3 regions of the Azospirillum sp. A1-3 genome follow, and region 3 is predicted to be linked to each of the others. Evidence: predicted binding sites of a transcription regulator. Region 3 holds the regulator's gene; each other region holds the start of a gene.

Region 1 (5,401 bases), 750 kb from region 3:
GAGAAATGGTCCTTGAAGGAGGTGGGGAAGGAGGGCATGCAGCGATCCGCCTCGTGACAAGCAGGGCAACGATTAGGCTTGGAATTTCCCGGCGGTTAAGGATAAACCCTGTGGGTTCGTCGCGGAACCCTTCCCAGGCTGTCCCGCATCTTTCCGCTGTGGCGCAGGCGCGCCGGGCGTGCTACCAAGCGCGCGCTTTTTTGTGCGCCTCGCCAACCACCCGTGTCCGGCATGCAGACCTTCCTGGAATTCGAAAAGCCGATCGCCGAGCTTGAAGGCAAGATCGAGGAGTTGCGGCACCTGACCAACGCCGGCGACATCAACATCGCCGACGAGGTCGCCAAGCTGCAGGCCAAGGTCGACAAGCTCCTGCGGCAGACCTACGCCAAGCTCACGCCCGCGCAGAAGGTTCAGGTGGCCCGCCACCCCAATCGGCCGCACTGCCTGGACTATGTGAACGGCCTGATCGAGGACTTCACGCCGCTGGCCGGCGACCGCCATTTCGCCGAGGACCGCGCGGTCATCGGCGGGCTGGGTCGCTTCCGCGGCCGCTCGGTGGTGGTGATCGGCCAGGAAAAGGGCAACGACACCGAATCGCGCGTCCGCCACAATTTCGGGATGGCGAAGCCGGAAGGCTACCGCAAGGCCCAGCGCCTGATGGATCTGGCCGACCGCTTCAAGCTGCCGGTCGTCTCGCTGGTCGACACCGCCGGCGCCTTCCCCGGCGTCCAGGCGGAGGAGCGCGGCCAGGCCGAGGCCATCGCCAAGAGCATCGAGCGCTGCCTGCGGCTGAACGTGCCGATGGTCGCCTCGGTGATCGGCGAGGGCGGCTCGGGCGGCGCCATCGCGATCGCCACCGCCGACCGCGTGCTGATGCTGGAACACGCCATCTATTCGGTGATCTCGCCGGAAGGCTGCGCGTCGATCCTGTGGCGCAGCTCCGACATGGCGGGCGAGGCGGCCATTGCGCTGCGCCTGATCAGCCAGGACCTGAAGGAACTGGGCGTCATCGACCATGTGGTGAGCGAGCCGATCGGCGGCGCCCACCGCGACCCGGCCGAGACAATCAAGAAGCTGGGCGACTGCATCGAGGAGTCGCTGGGCGAGTTGGACGGCCTGGACGGCGCCACCCTGCGCGCCAAGCGCCGCGAGAAGTTCCTGGAGATGGGGCAGAAGGGGCTGGGGTAAGACCTCGCCTGTTTGCCCCCTCCCCATCCCTCCCCCGCCTTCGGCGGTGGAGGGGGCAGGAGCTTTGCGGCGTGACGTAGCTGCCGAAGCGGCGGCAGTCCCCTCTCCCTCGAAGAGGGGGAGGGTTAGGGAGGGGGCAATTGCACCTCACCCCAAAAACCCGTGCAGAAACCAGCGCGGGGTCTCCCCCGGCCGATACAGCCCGGCCCTGAACAGCCAGAAGCGGCGGCCGTCGCCATCCTCCACGCGGTAGTAATCGCGCACGGCCAGCCCCAGCGATCCTTCCCCACGCCACCATTCGCATTCGATCCGCTCCGGCCCCTCGGCCCGGCTGACGCGGTGGCGCACGCCGCGCCAGACGAATTGCAGCGGCGGGTCGTCGGGCAGCGGGGCGGTGGCCTCCACCGGCTCGGGCGGGGTCAGCAGGCGCAACGGGCGCGGCTGTCCCGCCGGCCAGGGCTTCGGCGGCGGCAAACTCTCCAGCGGCGGATGCGGCGCCACGCAGCGTTCCGGCAGCCAGCTTTCCCGCGGCACCAGCCGCAGCACCGCCCGTTCCCCCAGCCGCAGAGTCAACCGGTCCACCAGTTCTGCCAATCCACCGTCAACCTCCTCCCCATCCATGCCGGTCTGCACGGCCGACAGCGGCCCGATCTCCGTCGCCGACAGCACCAGCGTTTCCAGCCCTGGCCCCGGCTCGATCCGCTCCAGCAACGGAGCGAACAGCCGGGCCAGCGCCGCCGGGTCGCGGGTCGGGCGGCTGGTGCCGAGCGTCAGGCTCTGCGGCTCGTCATCCACCCGCTGGTCGGTGCGGTGGGCGTCCAACCGCAGCCGGCGCGCCCCCTGCCCCGCCGCCTCCAGTCCCTTGCACAGCCGCCCCAGCAGATGGCGCAACGCTCCGGCGATCGATTCGGGTGTGGCGATCGGTTCGGCGAAGGTCAGGCGCTCGCGATGGTCCGGCACCGGCCGGCGCGGCGAGATCGGCTCGTCCAGCCGGCCGAAGGCCTGATCGTAACGTTGCAGCAACCTGCCCCCGAACCTTGCCGCCAGCCCCGCCCGCGGCATGGCGTGCAGGTCGCCGATCCGGCGCAGACCCAGCGCATGCAACCCCTCCACCATCTCCGAGGCCAAGCGCAGAGCGGCGAGCGGCAGGCCGTCCAGCGCCTCCCGCCGCCGTTCTTCCGAATTGCCGAACCGCACCAGCCCCCAGGCGGCGGCGGGGGTGTCGGCGATGGCGGCGCGGGCGGCGAAGCCGGCGGCGCGCAGCCGGCCGGTGAGATCGGCGGCCAGCGCCTGCTCGCCGCCGAACAGATGGGCACAGCCGGTGATGTCGATCACCACCCCGTCCGGCTCGTCCGCCGCGGTCCAGGGGCTGTAACGCCGCGCCCAGTCGGCGATGCGGCCGAGCAGGGCCGAATCGGCTTCCGGCGTCGCCTCCGCCACCTCCAGCGCCGGTTCCAGCGCGCGGGCATCGCTGAGCGTGTGGCCGGGAGTGATGCCCAGCACCGCCGCCGCCCGGTTGACCGCCACCACCATCCGCCGCTGGCGCTCCGTCCGCAGCAGGGCCAGAGGACGCGCGCGCAGATCCGGTGGCATGAGCCGCTCCCGCGCGTCAGTCGGCAGGCGGGGCAGCCACAGGGCGAGGATGCGGCGACGGGTTCTCTCCGCCCCCCCGCCTTGAGATCCCCTCTCCCCCCCGGGGAGAGGGTTAGGGTGAGGGGGGTGCGCGGTGAGGATTCTCGGCAGGTCTCGCCGCGCATCCCCCTCACCCCGACCCTCTCCCCGGGGGGGAGAGGGAGATAAAGGCGGGTGGGGAGGGGGGCGTGTCATACGGAACCCAACGATTCAGAACAAACAAAGAACACTCTAGCGCTGGCTTGGCCGCAAGGGGAGTCCCTCCTTTGGGGTCATCTTGCCGAAACGATCAGCAGTGCCGACATTCAATCAATGACCCCACATCTCCCGTCCCTCGCCAATCGTCTGGCTCCGCTCGTTCTCCTGCTGGCGGCCGGTGCCTGTGCGCCACCAGACCTGCGCGACGACATGCCCGGCCGTGCCCAGGCATTTCCGCCGATCCACGAGCAGACGGTGATTCCCGGCGGCGGGGAGCGGCGGACCTGGAGCCAGATCCAGGCGGAGCAGTCGCGCGCCGACTCGAAGCCCGCTCCCCAGGCCCAGGCCCGGCAGGCCGAAGAGCCGCAGGCACGCCGCGACTCGGACGGCACCGACCGGCCGCCGCTCAAGCGCCGCCGCGGCAGTTCGTCGCCCCCGCCCGACCCGGCCGTCCTGCCCCAGCCGCCGCGCCCGATCCCGGTGCCGCCGCCGCCCTCGTCCCAGAGCGCCACCGACGCCTTCAAGCGTGACCTGATCCGGCCGGAGGTCGACCGCATGCGCACCGACGACGCCATGGGACGGCTCGATCCGCTGGGCCAGCGCGATCTGATGAAGCGCGAGAACGACTTGCGACAGTGGGGCGACCCGCTGGCGCGGTAGCCTTCTCCCCTCCCCGACCTGGAGCCTGACCGCTTGACCCCGCCCCGCCTCAGCCGCCATACCGGCTGCCGGAGCGAAACGGGATGGGGAATGCGGGCGCATGACGACGCTGACGGGGGCCTTCGGCACCGGGCTGACCACGCCGGTGTGGGTGCTGCAGCATCTGCTGGGCATCCTCGGCATCGGCATGTGGGCGGGACAGGCCGGCGGCACCGCGGTGTGGCAGGTTCCGGCCGCCGCAGTGACCGCCGCGCTGGCGGCGGGCTTCGCCGCGCAGATGGGGGTTCGGCTGCCCTATGCCGGACCGGGACTGGCCGCCTCGCTGCTGGTGGTCGGGTCGCTGGTGGCGCTGGGGGTGCGGGCGCCTGCCGTGCTGGCGGTGCTGATCGCCGCGGTCGCCGCCGTGTTCCACGGCCATGCCCACCAGGGACCGCCGCTCTATTGGGCCGGTTTCGCCGCCGGGCTGATGCTGGTCGCCTGCGGCGGGCTGGGGCTGTCGGTCGCGGTGACGCAGGCCGAGTCGGAGCGCGCGGTGCGGCTGTGTGGCGGTGCGGTAGCAGTCGCCGGCGTTCTTGACCTCGTCGGCGTGATTTGACCGGTTGCGCCTTGAAATGACGGGGTTGCGCGGAAATCTTTGAGGACACGCCCCTCCTTCCCGCCCCGCCCCTCCCTTCCGGGACCAACGGGCCAGACGAACGGAACGCCCCGGTGCCCCGCGCAGTCGCCAAAGCCTGCCTTACCCCGCCGGGGCTCCCTTCACCGGGACTTCGGGACAGTCCCGACATGTCCACCTCCCAGATGCTCACCCTGACCCGCCGCCGCCTGCTGGGCGGCCTGATGGGAGGGGTGGCGCTGGCGCCGTTGCTGGGAAGCGTTCTGTCGGGCAGGCCGGCCATGGCGCAGGATCTGCGCTATTTCCGCATCGGCACCGGCACCACCGCCGGCACCTATTTTCCGATCGGTGGGCTGATCGCCAACGCCATCTCCAACCCGCCGGGCTCCCGCCCCTGCGACAAGGGGGGAAGCTGCGGGATTCCCGGCCTGATCGTGGTGGCGCAGGCCAGCAACGGCTCGGTCGACAATGTCGAGATGCTGCGCGCCGGCACGGTGGAGGCCGGATTCGCCCAGGCCGATGTCGCCTATTGGGCCTACAGCGGCACCGGCAGCTTCACCGGCAAGCGCCCGTTCGCCGAACTGCGCTCGCTCGGCATGCTCTATGCGGAGGCGATCCAGGTCGTCGTCCGCTCCGACGGCTTCATCGACCGCATGGCCGACCTGAAGGGCCGCAGCATCTCGCTGGGCGAGGAGGGTTCCGGCACGCTGGTGGAGGCGCGGCTGATCCTGGACGCCTACGGTTTGTCGGAAAGCACGATCACGCCGCTCTACCTGAAGCCCGGCATGGCGGCCGACCGGCTGGCGAAGGGCGAGCTTGACGGTTTCTTCATGGTCGGCGGCTATCCGGTGGCGGCGGTCGCCGACGTGGCGGCGCGGGTGCCGATCCGGCTGGTGCCGCTGGACGGCGAGCCCGCCGACCGGCTGCTGCGGACTCAGCGCTTCTACATCGAGCATGAGATCCCCGCCAACGCCTACCCCGGCAGCGCCCCCACCCCGACGCTCAGCCTGGGGGCGGAGCTGCTGACCCGCGCCGACCGCGATCCCGACCTGATCTATGGCATCGTCCGCGCGCTGTGGCACGAGAACACCCGCCGCGTCCTGGCCGAAG
Region 2 (5,401 bases), 930 kb from region 3:
CGGCGTTGACGCCGATGTATTCGGCCTGCTTGTCGCTGAGGACGGTCAGCTTGGCGCCGATCTTTTCCAGATGCAGGCGGGCCACCTTCTCGTCCAGGTGCTTGGGCAGGACGTAGACCTTGTTCTCGTAGTTGGCGGCGTTGGTCCACAGCTCGATCTGGGCCAGCACCTGGTTGGTGAAGCTGGCGCTCATCACGAAGCTGGGGTGGCCGGTGGCGCAGCCCAGGTTGACCAGACGGCCCTGGGCCAGGACGATCAGGCGCTTGCCGTCGGGGAACACGACCTCGTCGACCTGCGGCTTGACCTCTTCCCAGACCAGATTGCGCAGGGCGTCGATCTGGATCTCGCTGTCGAAGTGGCCGATGTTGCAGACGATGGCGCGGTCCTTCATGGCCCGCATGTGGTCGAGCGTGATGACGTCGACGTTGCCGGTCGCCGTGACGAAGATGTCGCCCAGCGGAGCGGCCTCGTCCATGGTGATGACCTGATAGCCTTCCATCGCGGCCTGGAGCGCGTTGATCGGGTCGATCTCCGTCACCATGACGCGGGCGCCCTGCGAACGCAGCGAGGCGGCCGAGCCCTTGCCCACGTCGCCATAGCCGGCGACCACGGCGACCTTGCCGGCGACCATGACGTCGGTGGCGCGCTTGATGCCGTCGACCAGCGACTCGCGGCAGCCATAGAGGTTGTCGAACTTCGACTTGGTGACGCTGTCGTTCACGTTGATGGCCGGAACCTTCAGCGTGCCCTTCTTCATCATCTCATAGAGACGGTGGACGCCGGTGGTGGTCTCTTCCGACAGGCCGCGGACGTCGTTCAGCATCTCCGGATACTTGTCGTGCATGATCTGGGTGACGTCGCCGCCATCGTCGAGGATCATGTTCGGGGTCCAGCCGTCCGGACCGCGCAGGGTCTGCTCGATGCACCACCAGAACTCCTCCTCCGTCTCGCCCTTCCAGGCGAAGACCGGGATGCCGGCGGCGGCGATGGCGGCGGCGGCCTGGTCCTGGGTCGAGAAGATGTTGCAGGACGACCAGCGCACGGTGGCGCCGAGCGCGGTCAGCGTCTCGATCAGCACGGCGGTCTGGATGGTCATGTGCAGGCAGCCGACGATGCGGGCACCGGCCAGCGGCTTGGAGTCGCCGAATTCCGACCGCAGGGCCATCAGGCCCGGCATCTCGGTCTCGGCGATGGTGATCTCCTTGCGGCCCCAGTTCGCGAGGCTGATGTCCTTGACCTTGTAGTCCGTGAATTCGGCGGCCATGAGGGATGACTCCTGGTGGGCAGTGGTGATTCGGGCCGGCCGGTTCGAATCCCCGGCCTTGCCGCTGTAATTTGCCAAGGGTGTATCAGCGGTATCGGAACCATGCAAGCATAAAGATATCTTTATGTTTGTTGGGTAGGGTGATGGAAAGACCGGTGATCGAAAGACCGGCCGCACCCCTTTCTGTTCGCTTTACGTTCTTGTCTGCCGCGGCTAAGCTGCGGGCATGGACGAGATACGGCGATCCCCGATCAAGGGCCGCGGCGCGGTCAGCAACGCCACCGGGCGGTTCGAGCGCGAGACCCGCGTCCTCACCGACGACGGCTGGACCGGCTATGCCGAGGGCGGGAACGAGGCGCTGTCCGATCCGGTCCGCACCACCGTCTCGCCGGCATCGGCCAAGTCGATCATCACCAGCAACCAGTCGCCCGACATCCCCTTTGACCGGTCGGTGAATCCGTATCAGGGGTGCGAGCACGCCTGCATCTACTGCTTCGCCCGGCCGACCCATGCCTATCTCGGCCTGTCGCCCGGATTGGATTTCGAGACCAAGCTGTTCGCCAAGCGCAACGCGGCGGAGTTGCTGGCGAAGGAGCTGCGGGCGAAATCCTATGACTGCCGGCCGCTGGCGCTGGGGGCCAACACCGATCCCTACCAGCCCATCGAACGGACGGAGGGCATCACCCGGCGGGTGCTGGAGGTCTGCCGCGACTTCAAGCAGCCGGTCAGCATCATCACCAAATCGGCGCTGGTGCTGCGCGATCTGGACATCCTGGCGCCGATGGCGGCGGAAGGGCTGGCGTCGGTCGCGCTCTCCGTCACCACGCTGGACCGAGACCTCGCCCGCGTGATGGAGCCGCGGGCCAGCACGCCGCCGCGCCGGCTGGAGGCTATCCGCGCTCTGTCGGAGGCCGGTGTGCCGGTGGCGGTCCTCGCCAGCCCGATGATCCCGGCCCTGAACGACCATGAGCTGGAGGCGATCCTGGAGGCGGCGTCCGGCGCCGGGGCGAGCGCCGCCAGCTATATCCTGTTGCGCCTGCCGCTGGAGATCGCCGGTCTGTTCGAGGAATGGCTGCGCGTCCACGCGCCCAACCGCGCCGACCGCGTGCTGAGCCTGATGCGGCAGAGCCGCGACGGCGCGCTCTACCGCTCCGGATTCGGCACGCGGATGAAGGGCACCGGCCCTTATGCCGAGTTGCTGCGCCATCGCTTTAAGCTGGCCTGCCGCAAGCATGGGCTGGGCGATCGGAGCTGGCAGCTCGACTGCAGCCGCTTCCGGGTGCCGCCGGCCGCGGGGGATCAGCTGTCGCTGCTGTGAGGGGCGGGGGATGGAACAGGGGGCCTGGGGAGGTCGCGGCGTCCGGGGCAACATTTCCACGGATGTCACGGATTTAGACACGGATTTTTTGATCTTGCGGACGCGCCGGCTTGCCCCGAATGCTGAGGCTCAGGGACGCCACATCCGTGAAATCCGTGTCGATCTTGCCCACCATCTCCGCGGCTTCCCGCACGGAGGGAATGTCGTCAGGACCGGCTCTTGCCCCAGGGCGGCAGCGGGTCGGCGGTCTTCCGCCCGGAGGACGACAGCGCCGACAGCGGAAGGCGGCCGGTCGCCAGCATCGCCATCACCAGCGCCGGATGAGTGGGAGCAGCGGCGGCGGTGTCGTGGTCGGTCTGCCCGGTCTCGGCCGGTTCGTCGTTCAGCGCCTCGTTGATGCGGGCGAAGGCTTCGATGTCTTTTATGTGCAGCATGGTCCGTGCCCCTCGGCTTCGACATTTGTGCGTCGCAGCAAAAACGAAGGTAACAGCTCTGCCCTCGAATGGTCTCACGTGCGGCGCTTTGACGCGGCCCTTTTTCTAACGGGCCGGTTCGCGAACGGCCAGCATAAGCCCGAAGCCGATGACGAAGAAAGCCAGAACCGTCGCCATGCCGGCGCGCTGGCTGTCGAAGGCCTGGGTCGCCAGCCCGAACAGCAGCGGCCCGAAGAAACCGACGAAGCGGCCGGTCAGGCCATAGAGCCCGAACATCTCGCCCGACATGCCGGGCGGGGCCAGCCGCGCCATCATCGACCGTCCGGCCGCCTGCGCCGGTCCGAAGAACAGCCCCAGCCCCAGCGCGAAGACCCAGAACCACAGCCGGTCGGTCGCCAGCAGCAGCGGCAGGCCGCACAAACCCATGCCGGCCAGGGCGATCAGGATCACCGGCTTGGCACCCAGCCAGTCGTCCATCCAGGCGAAGCCGATGGCCCCGGCCCCCGCCACCACGTTGAGCGCGATGGCGAAGACCAGGATCTCCTCGAAGCTCATGCCGAAGGTGCCGGCGGCGAAGATGCCGCCGAACATGGTGATGGTGTTGATGCCGTCGCGGTAGAAGGCGCTGGCGACCAGGAAACGCGCCACCTCGCGGTAACGCCGGACCTGACGCAGCGTGGCGACCAGCGTCGCCACCCCCTCGCGCGCCGCCCGCAGCAGACCGTGGCCGGTGGACGGCTCGTCGGGCACCCACAGGAAATAGGGCAGCGCGAACAGCCCGTACCAGGCGGCGGCCAGCAGAGCGGTGGCGCGGACATTGGCCTGCGGCCCCCAGTCGGCCCACTCCATCCCGAACAGGCCGAACAGCGGGGCCGGCGCCTTGACGAAGCCGACCAGCGCCAGGACGAGGCAGGCCAGCCCGCCGAAATAGCCGATGCCCCAGCCCCAGCCCGACACCCGGCCGAACAGCCGCTCCGGCACCAGCCCCGGCAGGGTGGCATTGTAGAAGACGTTGGCCAACTCGAACGCCACGGTGGCGATGACCACGCAGGCGAGCGCGAAGGCGGCGTCGGCCGGATCGGGACGCACCCACCAGAGGGCGGCGGTGAACAGGACGGTGACCAGCGTGAACAGCGCCATCCACGGCTTGCGCCGCCCGGCCCGGTCGGCGATGGCGCCCAGCAGCGGGCTGAGCGCCGCGATGGCGACGCCGGCCACGGTCATGGCGGCACTCCACCGCGCCGTGCCCTCGACGGGATCGCCGACGACGCCGCGGGCGAAATAGACCGCGAAGACGAAGGTGGTGATGATGGTGTTATAGGCCGAATTCGCCCAGTCGTAGAGACACCAGGAGGCGATGGCGCGGCGGGAAGGGGTGGCTTCGGTCACGCCCGCTTACCCCTGCTTGCCCCCCGCCAGCCCGTCCACCCCGAAGGAGATCTGGTTGTTGTCGTAGCGGGCGATGATGCGCAGGCGGTCGCCGGCCGACAGCGCGATCGGCTTTTCCAGGAAGGTCATCGCCTGCTTCCAGTGGTTGGTGCGGGCGCGGCTTTCCGACTTGTAGACCACCTCGTCGTCCATGAAGAGGTCGAACCAGAAGGCGACGCCGTGGCAGGTGCCGGCGGTGACGATGGTCACGTCGATCACCCGCTCGCCCTCCTCCGGCATGTTGCGGGTGAAGTCGAAGTCCAGCGCGGTGAAGGGCTTGGACAGCGGGGTGTGGGCGTCGGCGCCGAGGTCGATCTGCTGATAGCCGGGGGAGCGGAAGACGTCGAAGCTGCCCATGTCGAAACCGTCGATGGTCTCCACCGGATTGATGCGGGCCAGCTCCGGCGTCTCCACCAGCATGGCGTAGACGGTGGAGGCGCGCGGGATGATGGCGCCGCCCGGCTTCACCAGATGGGTGCGGGCGTGCTGCAACACCGACAGCATGCGCGGGGCCAGCATACCGATGTTGATGAGTTCGGAGACGAAGACGTCGGCCTTCTCCGGCAGGTCGCCGCCGTCGCCCACCGTCAGCTGGGTGGACAGGCGCGGCACCACGTCGATGCGGCCGGCAAAGCCGTTGCGCGCCACGGTTTCCTTGGCGACGCGGGCAAGGATCGGGTTGACCTCGCAGGTCACCACCTTCTTGGCGCCGGCGCGGGCCGCCATCATGGCGACGATGCCGGAGCCGGTGCCGATCTCCAGCACCAGCGAATCGGGCTTCACCGCCCGTTCCAGCGACTGCTTGTAGGCCTCGTTCCGCTCGAAATCGTTGATCATCGGCAGGTGCCAGCCGGGCACCGCGTTCGAATAGATCAGCCGGCGGGTGAACTTCACCATCGGGTGGTCGGGCGCCTGTTCGCGCGCCGCCTCGATCACCTCGATGGCCTCGGCCGCGCG
Region 3 (5,401 bases):
ACCGTGGCCCCTATGCCTGTTACGAAGACAACGGCGTCAGCGTCTTCATGGAAAAACCGCTTTTGGAGACCGTGCGATGACCGGCTTCACCCATTTCGATGCCGAGGGCAAGGCGGTGATGGTCGACGTCTCCGACAAGGCGGAAACCGAACGCACTGCCACCGCAGCCGCCACCGTGCTGATGCAGCCGGAAACCCTGGCGCTCATCATGCAGGGCGGGGTGAAGAAGGGCGACGTTCTGTCGGTCGCCCGACTGGCCGGCATCATGGGGGCGAAGCGCACGCCGGACCTGATCCCGCTGTGCCACCCGCTGATGCTGACCTCGGTCAAGGTCGACCTCTCCTGCGATCCCGCCCGCAACGCCGTGGACGTGACCGCCACCTGCAAGCTGAAGGGCCAGACCGGCGTGGAGATGGAGGCGCTGACCGCCGTCACCGTCGCGGCGCTGACCGTTTACGACATGTGCAAGGCGGTTGACCGCGGCATGACCATCACCGACGTCCGCCTGCTGCACAAGGCCGGCGGCAAGAGCGGCAAATGGGGCGCGTCCTCCACCGCCAGCCCATCCGCAGGAGCGTAATCCGATGATCTCCGTCGCCGAGGCGCGCGCCCGCATCCTGTCGGCCTTCGCCCCTCTGCCGGCGGAGACCGTCGCCCTGCCCGACGCGCTGGGCCGCGTGCTGGCCGAACCGGTGATTGCCCGGCTGACCCAGCCGCCCTTCCACGCCGCCGCCATGGACGGCTGGGCGGTGCGCGCCGCCGACATCGCCGCCGCGACCGCCGACACGCCCGTTCCCCTGCGCCGCATCGGCGAATCCTCCGCCGGCCATGCCTTCGACGGCCCCGTCGGCCCTGGTGAGGCGGCGCGCATCTTCACCGGCGCGCCCCTGCCCGACGGCACCGATGCCGTGGTGATGCAGGAGGATTGCAGCGCCGACGACGCCACTGTGCAGATCGGCCGCGCCGTAGTCGTCGGCCGCTTCGTCCGCGAGGCGGGCTTCGACTTCACCCTCGGTCAGGAGCTTCTGCCGAAGGGCCGCCGCCTGACTGCCCGTGACATCGCGCTGGCCGCCGGCGGCAATGTCCCCTGGCTCTCGGTCCATCGCCGGCCGCGCATCGCCATCCTCGCCACCGGCGACGAGATCGCCCTGCCCGGCGACCCGCTGGGGCCGAGCCAGATCGTCAGCACCAACGCGCTCGGCCTCTGCGCCCTCGTCACCGCCCAGGGCGGCCTCGCCCACAATCTGGGAATTGCCAAGGATACGCCGGAGAGTGTGGCGGCCTTGGCGAAGGGGGCCGCAGGGTGCGACCTGCTGGTCACCACCGGCGGTGCCGCCCATGGCGAATACGACCTCGTGCGCGACGTGCTGGCCGAACGCGGCGTGGCGCTGGAGGTGCAGACCGTGGCGATGCGGCCGGGCAAGGCGCTGATGTTCGGCCGCGCCGGATCGGTGCCGCTGCTGGGTCTGCCCGGCAATCCGGTGTCCACCGGCGTCACCGGCGTGCTGTTCCTGCGCCCGATCCTGCGCCTGCTGCAGGGTCTGCCGCCCGAGGACGACCGCCTGCCGCTGCGCGCCCGCCTGACCACCGCGCTGAAGGCCAACGACCGGCGGGAGGAGTATCTCCGCGCGACGCTTGCCGCCGGCCCCGACGGCGTCCTGACCGTCACCCCCTTCGCTCGGCAGGACAGCGCCATCACCACGCTCTACGCCCAGGCCGATTGCCTGATCCCCCGCCCACCCAACGCCGACCCCGAGCCGGCCGGGGCCATGGTGACCGTGCTTCCCCTGACCGATGGAGCGCTCAGCATCTAGACTTGGGACACCCCCCGGACGGCGGATGGAACAGTTGAACAGCATCCCGAAAACTGTTTCACGCTGTTCCAAATGTTCCGTTCAAGTTCTAAAAGAAGCCGATGGGGGGCTTGACGCGCGGCAGGAACCAAACTAGAACATGGAGGCAACGTTTGGTTTTTGTTCCATCTTCAGTCTGGCGACGGCCGGGAGGCATCCATGCTCACGCGCAAGCAGCACGAATTGCTGCTGTTCATCCACGAACGGCTCGGCCAGGGCGGTGTCTCGCCGTCGTTCGACGAGATGAAGGACGCCCTGGGGCTGAAGTCCAAGTCGGGCATCCATCGCCTCATCACCGGACTTGAGGAACGCGGCTTCATCCGCCGCCTGCCCCACCGTGCCCGTGCGCTCGAAGTTCTTCGCCTGCCGGAAGGCCTGGACGCCGCCCGCAGCCGCGCCGCCGCCAAGCCGAAGTTCCAGCCCAACGTCATCAAGGGCGATTTCGTCTTCGCCGGCCGCGACGCCGCTCCGCCCGCCCCGACCCCGGCCGCCGCCAACGAGACGGTTCAGCTCCCGCTCTACGGCCGCATCGCCGCCGGCACGCCGATCGAAGCCCTGCGCGACAACAGCGCCTTCGTCGACGTCCCCGTCTCGATGCTGACCGCCGGCGACCATTACGCGCTGGAGGTTTCCGGCGATTCGATGATCGAGGCCGGCATCCTCGACCACGACACCATCATCATCCAGCGCTGCGACGCGGCGGAGAACGGCACCATCGTCGTCGCCCTGGTCGATGAAGGCGAGGTGACGCTGAAGCGTCTGCGCCGCAAGGGCAACACGGTGGCCCTGGAACCCGCCAACGCCGCCTACGAAACCCGCATCTTCGGCGCCGACCGCGTCCGCGTGCAGGGCAAGCTGGTCGGCCTGGTCCGCAAGTACTGAGGCCGTTGCCCCCTCCCCAACCCTCCCCCACCTTCGGTGGGAGAGGGAGCGAGTGGCGGCGCAGCGGAGTTCCCTCTCCCGCGAAGCGGGGGAGGGTTAGGGTGGGGGTAACAGCGCCTCTCACCTCCCCCCGGTCCAAGGCCGATCCCCCCTAAGCCCCCGCACCGTCTCCACCCGGACACCCCCGGCCGTCACCGTCAGCGTATGCGCCCCTTCTTGCCGCAGCGCCCACCGGTCGATCACCACTCCGGCCCGGCACCCGCGCGCTACCGCCGCCGTCACCACCGCATCCGCCGCGCCACAATCCTCGTCCAGCGCGTCCGGCAGCCGCGGCAATGCCAGCGTCTTCCCACGCACGCGATACAAGCACCCCAGCGCATCGCAACTCAGCGACCGCCCGCCCTCGCTCCATCCGCCCGCCGCCGGCCAGGGCTCCGCCGCTGTCCGCTCCCCATCGCGTTCCCTCCAGGTCTCGGTCAGCCGCCCGCCGCCCTTGCCCGAGCCACTGAGCCGCCCGTCCGGCAGCCTCACCGCCACCACCGTCCCGTCCCCCGCCACCAGCACATCCGGCCGTTCGACCAGCATCGGCGAGGCCAACCCCGCCAGGATCGGCAGCATCCCCAACCAGCGCCACCGCCGCGTCCACACACACAGCCAGAGCCCGCCCGCCACCAGCGCGGCGAACCCCTCCACCGGCATCGCCGGCACCGTCAGCGATGCCCAGGGCAACCGGCCGAAGAACTCCGCGGTCCAGATCACCGCCCGGTCACCCCAGTTCATGGCGATCAGCGCCGGCGCCTCCAGCCCGATGGGCAGCAGCGCGTAGGCGATCAGGCTCCACGGCATGACCCAGAAGGACGTGATGGGAATCGCGATCAGATTCGACAGCACGCCATAAAAGGCGATCTGCTGAAAATGGAAGAGCGAGAACGGCAAGGTCGCCAGCGTCGCCACCACGCTGGTCAGCAGGATTCCGCCGACATAGAACAGCCCGCGCACAAGCCATCCCGCGTCGCGTCGCCATTCCGCCAGCTTGACACTGCCACGCTCGAACGCCGCGATCAGCGCCACCACCGCGGCGAATGACATCTGGAAGCTGGGTCCCAGCATCCCCTCCGGGTCCATGGCGATGGTGACCAGCCCGGCGAAGGCGACCAGCCGCATGCTCAGCGGATGGCGGTCCAGCATGATCGCCCCCATCACCATCCCGGTCATCAGCACCGACCGCACCGTCGGCAGCGGCGCCCCGACCAGCAGCGTATAGGCGAGCGCCGACACAATCCCGAACAAAGCCGCGATCTTCTTGATCGGCCATCGCAGCGCGATATAGGGCACCGCCGCCATCAGCGCCCGCACCACATAAAACAGGATGCCAGCCGCGATGCCGACATGCAGGCCGGAAATCGACAGAAGATGCGCCAGCCCGCTGTTGCGGAAATCATCCAGCGTCGCTTCGGGAATGCCAAACTCCTCGCCGTTCAGCAGCGCCGTGGTGACGCTCGCCTCCACCGGGTCGCCGATCGCCGCCGCGACGCGCTCCGCGATGGCTCCCCGCGCCCGCTCGAAGGCGATGGCAACCGTGCTCCATCCCGTCACCGGCGGCGCCTCCACCTGTTCCACCGCCCCTGTGGCAAAGCCGGTCCCACCCAGACCCATGAACCAGGCCCGCCGCTGGAAGTCGAAGGCACCGGGTTCCGCCGGCGCCTGCGGCGGCAACAGCGTCGCCCGCAGCCGGACCACCGATCCCGGAGCGGGAGCGGGGTTGCGGTCGGACAGGCGGATTCTCAAGGCCGCCGGCATCTGCTCCGGTGCCAGTCTGCTGACCGTTACCTCGCGCAACGTGATGCGCACCGCACCCGGCCGCCGCTCCACCGCCATCACCCGCCCGGTGACGGTGGCACCCGCGATGCTTCGGGTCAGGACCGGCGCCGCCATGCGCGCCGTATGCGCCTGCGCCACCAGGAATCCGGCCGCCACCATCAGCAGAGCCATCGCCACTCCGGCCAGTGCGAACCGGCGCCGCACAGCCAACAACAGAATCACCGCCCCGCCGACCGCCGCGAGCCCGCCCCACCAGACCGGCTCCTGCCGCAACCAGAAATACAGCGACACCCCCGCCCCAAAAGCGACGGGCAGCCACAGAACCCAACGCTCCCCCTCGGCTCCTGCCAACGCCGCGAGTCGCCTGCCGGCGCGCGCCAACAGGCGCCACCATGGTCCGCTGAGCGCCGGTGGGTTGTCCGTCTCCTCCTCCGGCCAGCCGGCGGCGGTCACCGGCAGCGGCTTCCCGGCGCAGCGATGCCGCCCGCGAGCCCTTCAACGACCGTCCATGCACGCATCGCATTGCCTCCAAGCCGGGTGGCTGTGTTAAACCACGGTGTCGAACCACCGGCGCATCATACCAGCGCCGAACCGGAAATTGAGAGACCGATGACCGTCGTCACCCGCTTCGCTCCGTCGCCGACCGGCTTTCTGCACATCGGCGGTGGCCGAACCGCCCTGTTCAACTGGCTGTACGCCCGCAACACCGGCGGCAAGTTCCTGCTGCGGATCGAAGACACCGACCGGCAACGTTCGACCCAGGCGGCGGTGGACGCCATTCTCGATGGGCTGAAGTGGCTGGGGCTCGACTGGGACGGCGACGCCGTCAGCCAGTTCGAGCGCAA

What was found. The regulator LexA, encoded in region 3, represses DNA repair genes until DNA is damaged. The targets are predictions, from matches to a motif close to ATGTTCTANTTTGGTTC.
Region 1: M5E06_RS00870 (Y-family DNA polymerase) is a predicted target of LexA. The motif match lies at 3,034-3,050, and genes of this name have one in related genera.
Region 2: M5E06_RS00060 (PA0069 family radical SAM protein) is a predicted target of LexA. The motif match lies at 1,448-1,464, and genes of this name have one in related genera.

What each region holds. Positions count from the first base shown of each region.
Region 1 is NZ_JAMSLU010000001.1:188,613-194,013, reverse strand. Features, by position in the region: gene M5E06_RS00880 (class I SAM-dependent methyltransferase) at 1-38, opposite strand, end outside; gene M5E06_RS00875 (acetyl-CoA carboxylase carboxyltransferase subunit alpha) at 232-1,188, shown strand; gene M5E06_RS00870 (Y-family DNA polymerase) at 1,336-2,781, opposite strand; gene M5E06_RS00865 (hypothetical protein) at 3,133-3,678, shown strand; gene M5E06_RS00860 (HupE/UreJ family protein) at 3,779-4,273, shown strand; gene M5E06_RS00855 (TAXI family TRAP transporter solute-binding subunit) at 4,462-5,401, shown strand, end outside.
Region 2 is NZ_JAMSLU010000001.1:12,822-18,222, forward strand. Features, by position in the region: gene ahcY (adenosylhomocysteinase) at 1-1,264, opposite strand, end outside; gene M5E06_RS00060 (PA0069 family radical SAM protein) at 1,491-2,582, shown strand; gene M5E06_RS00065 (hypothetical protein) at 2,789-3,016, opposite strand; gene M5E06_RS00070 (MFS transporter) at 3,122-4,405, opposite strand; gene M5E06_RS00075 (tetratricopeptide repeat protein) at 4,412-5,401, opposite strand, start outside.
Region 3 is NZ_JAMSLU010000001.1:938,988-944,388, reverse strand. Features, by position in the region: gene M5E06_RS04495 (GNAT family N-acetyltransferase) at 1-80, shown strand, start outside; gene moaC (cyclic pyranopterin monophosphate synthase MoaC) at 77-580, shown strand; gene M5E06_RS04485 (molybdopterin molybdotransferase MoeA) at 585-1,814, shown strand; gene lexA (transcriptional repressor LexA) at 2,013-2,735, shown strand; gene M5E06_RS04475 (ComEC/Rec2 family competence protein) at 2,856-5,009, opposite strand; gene gltX (glutamate--tRNA ligase) at 5,166-5,401, shown strand, end outside.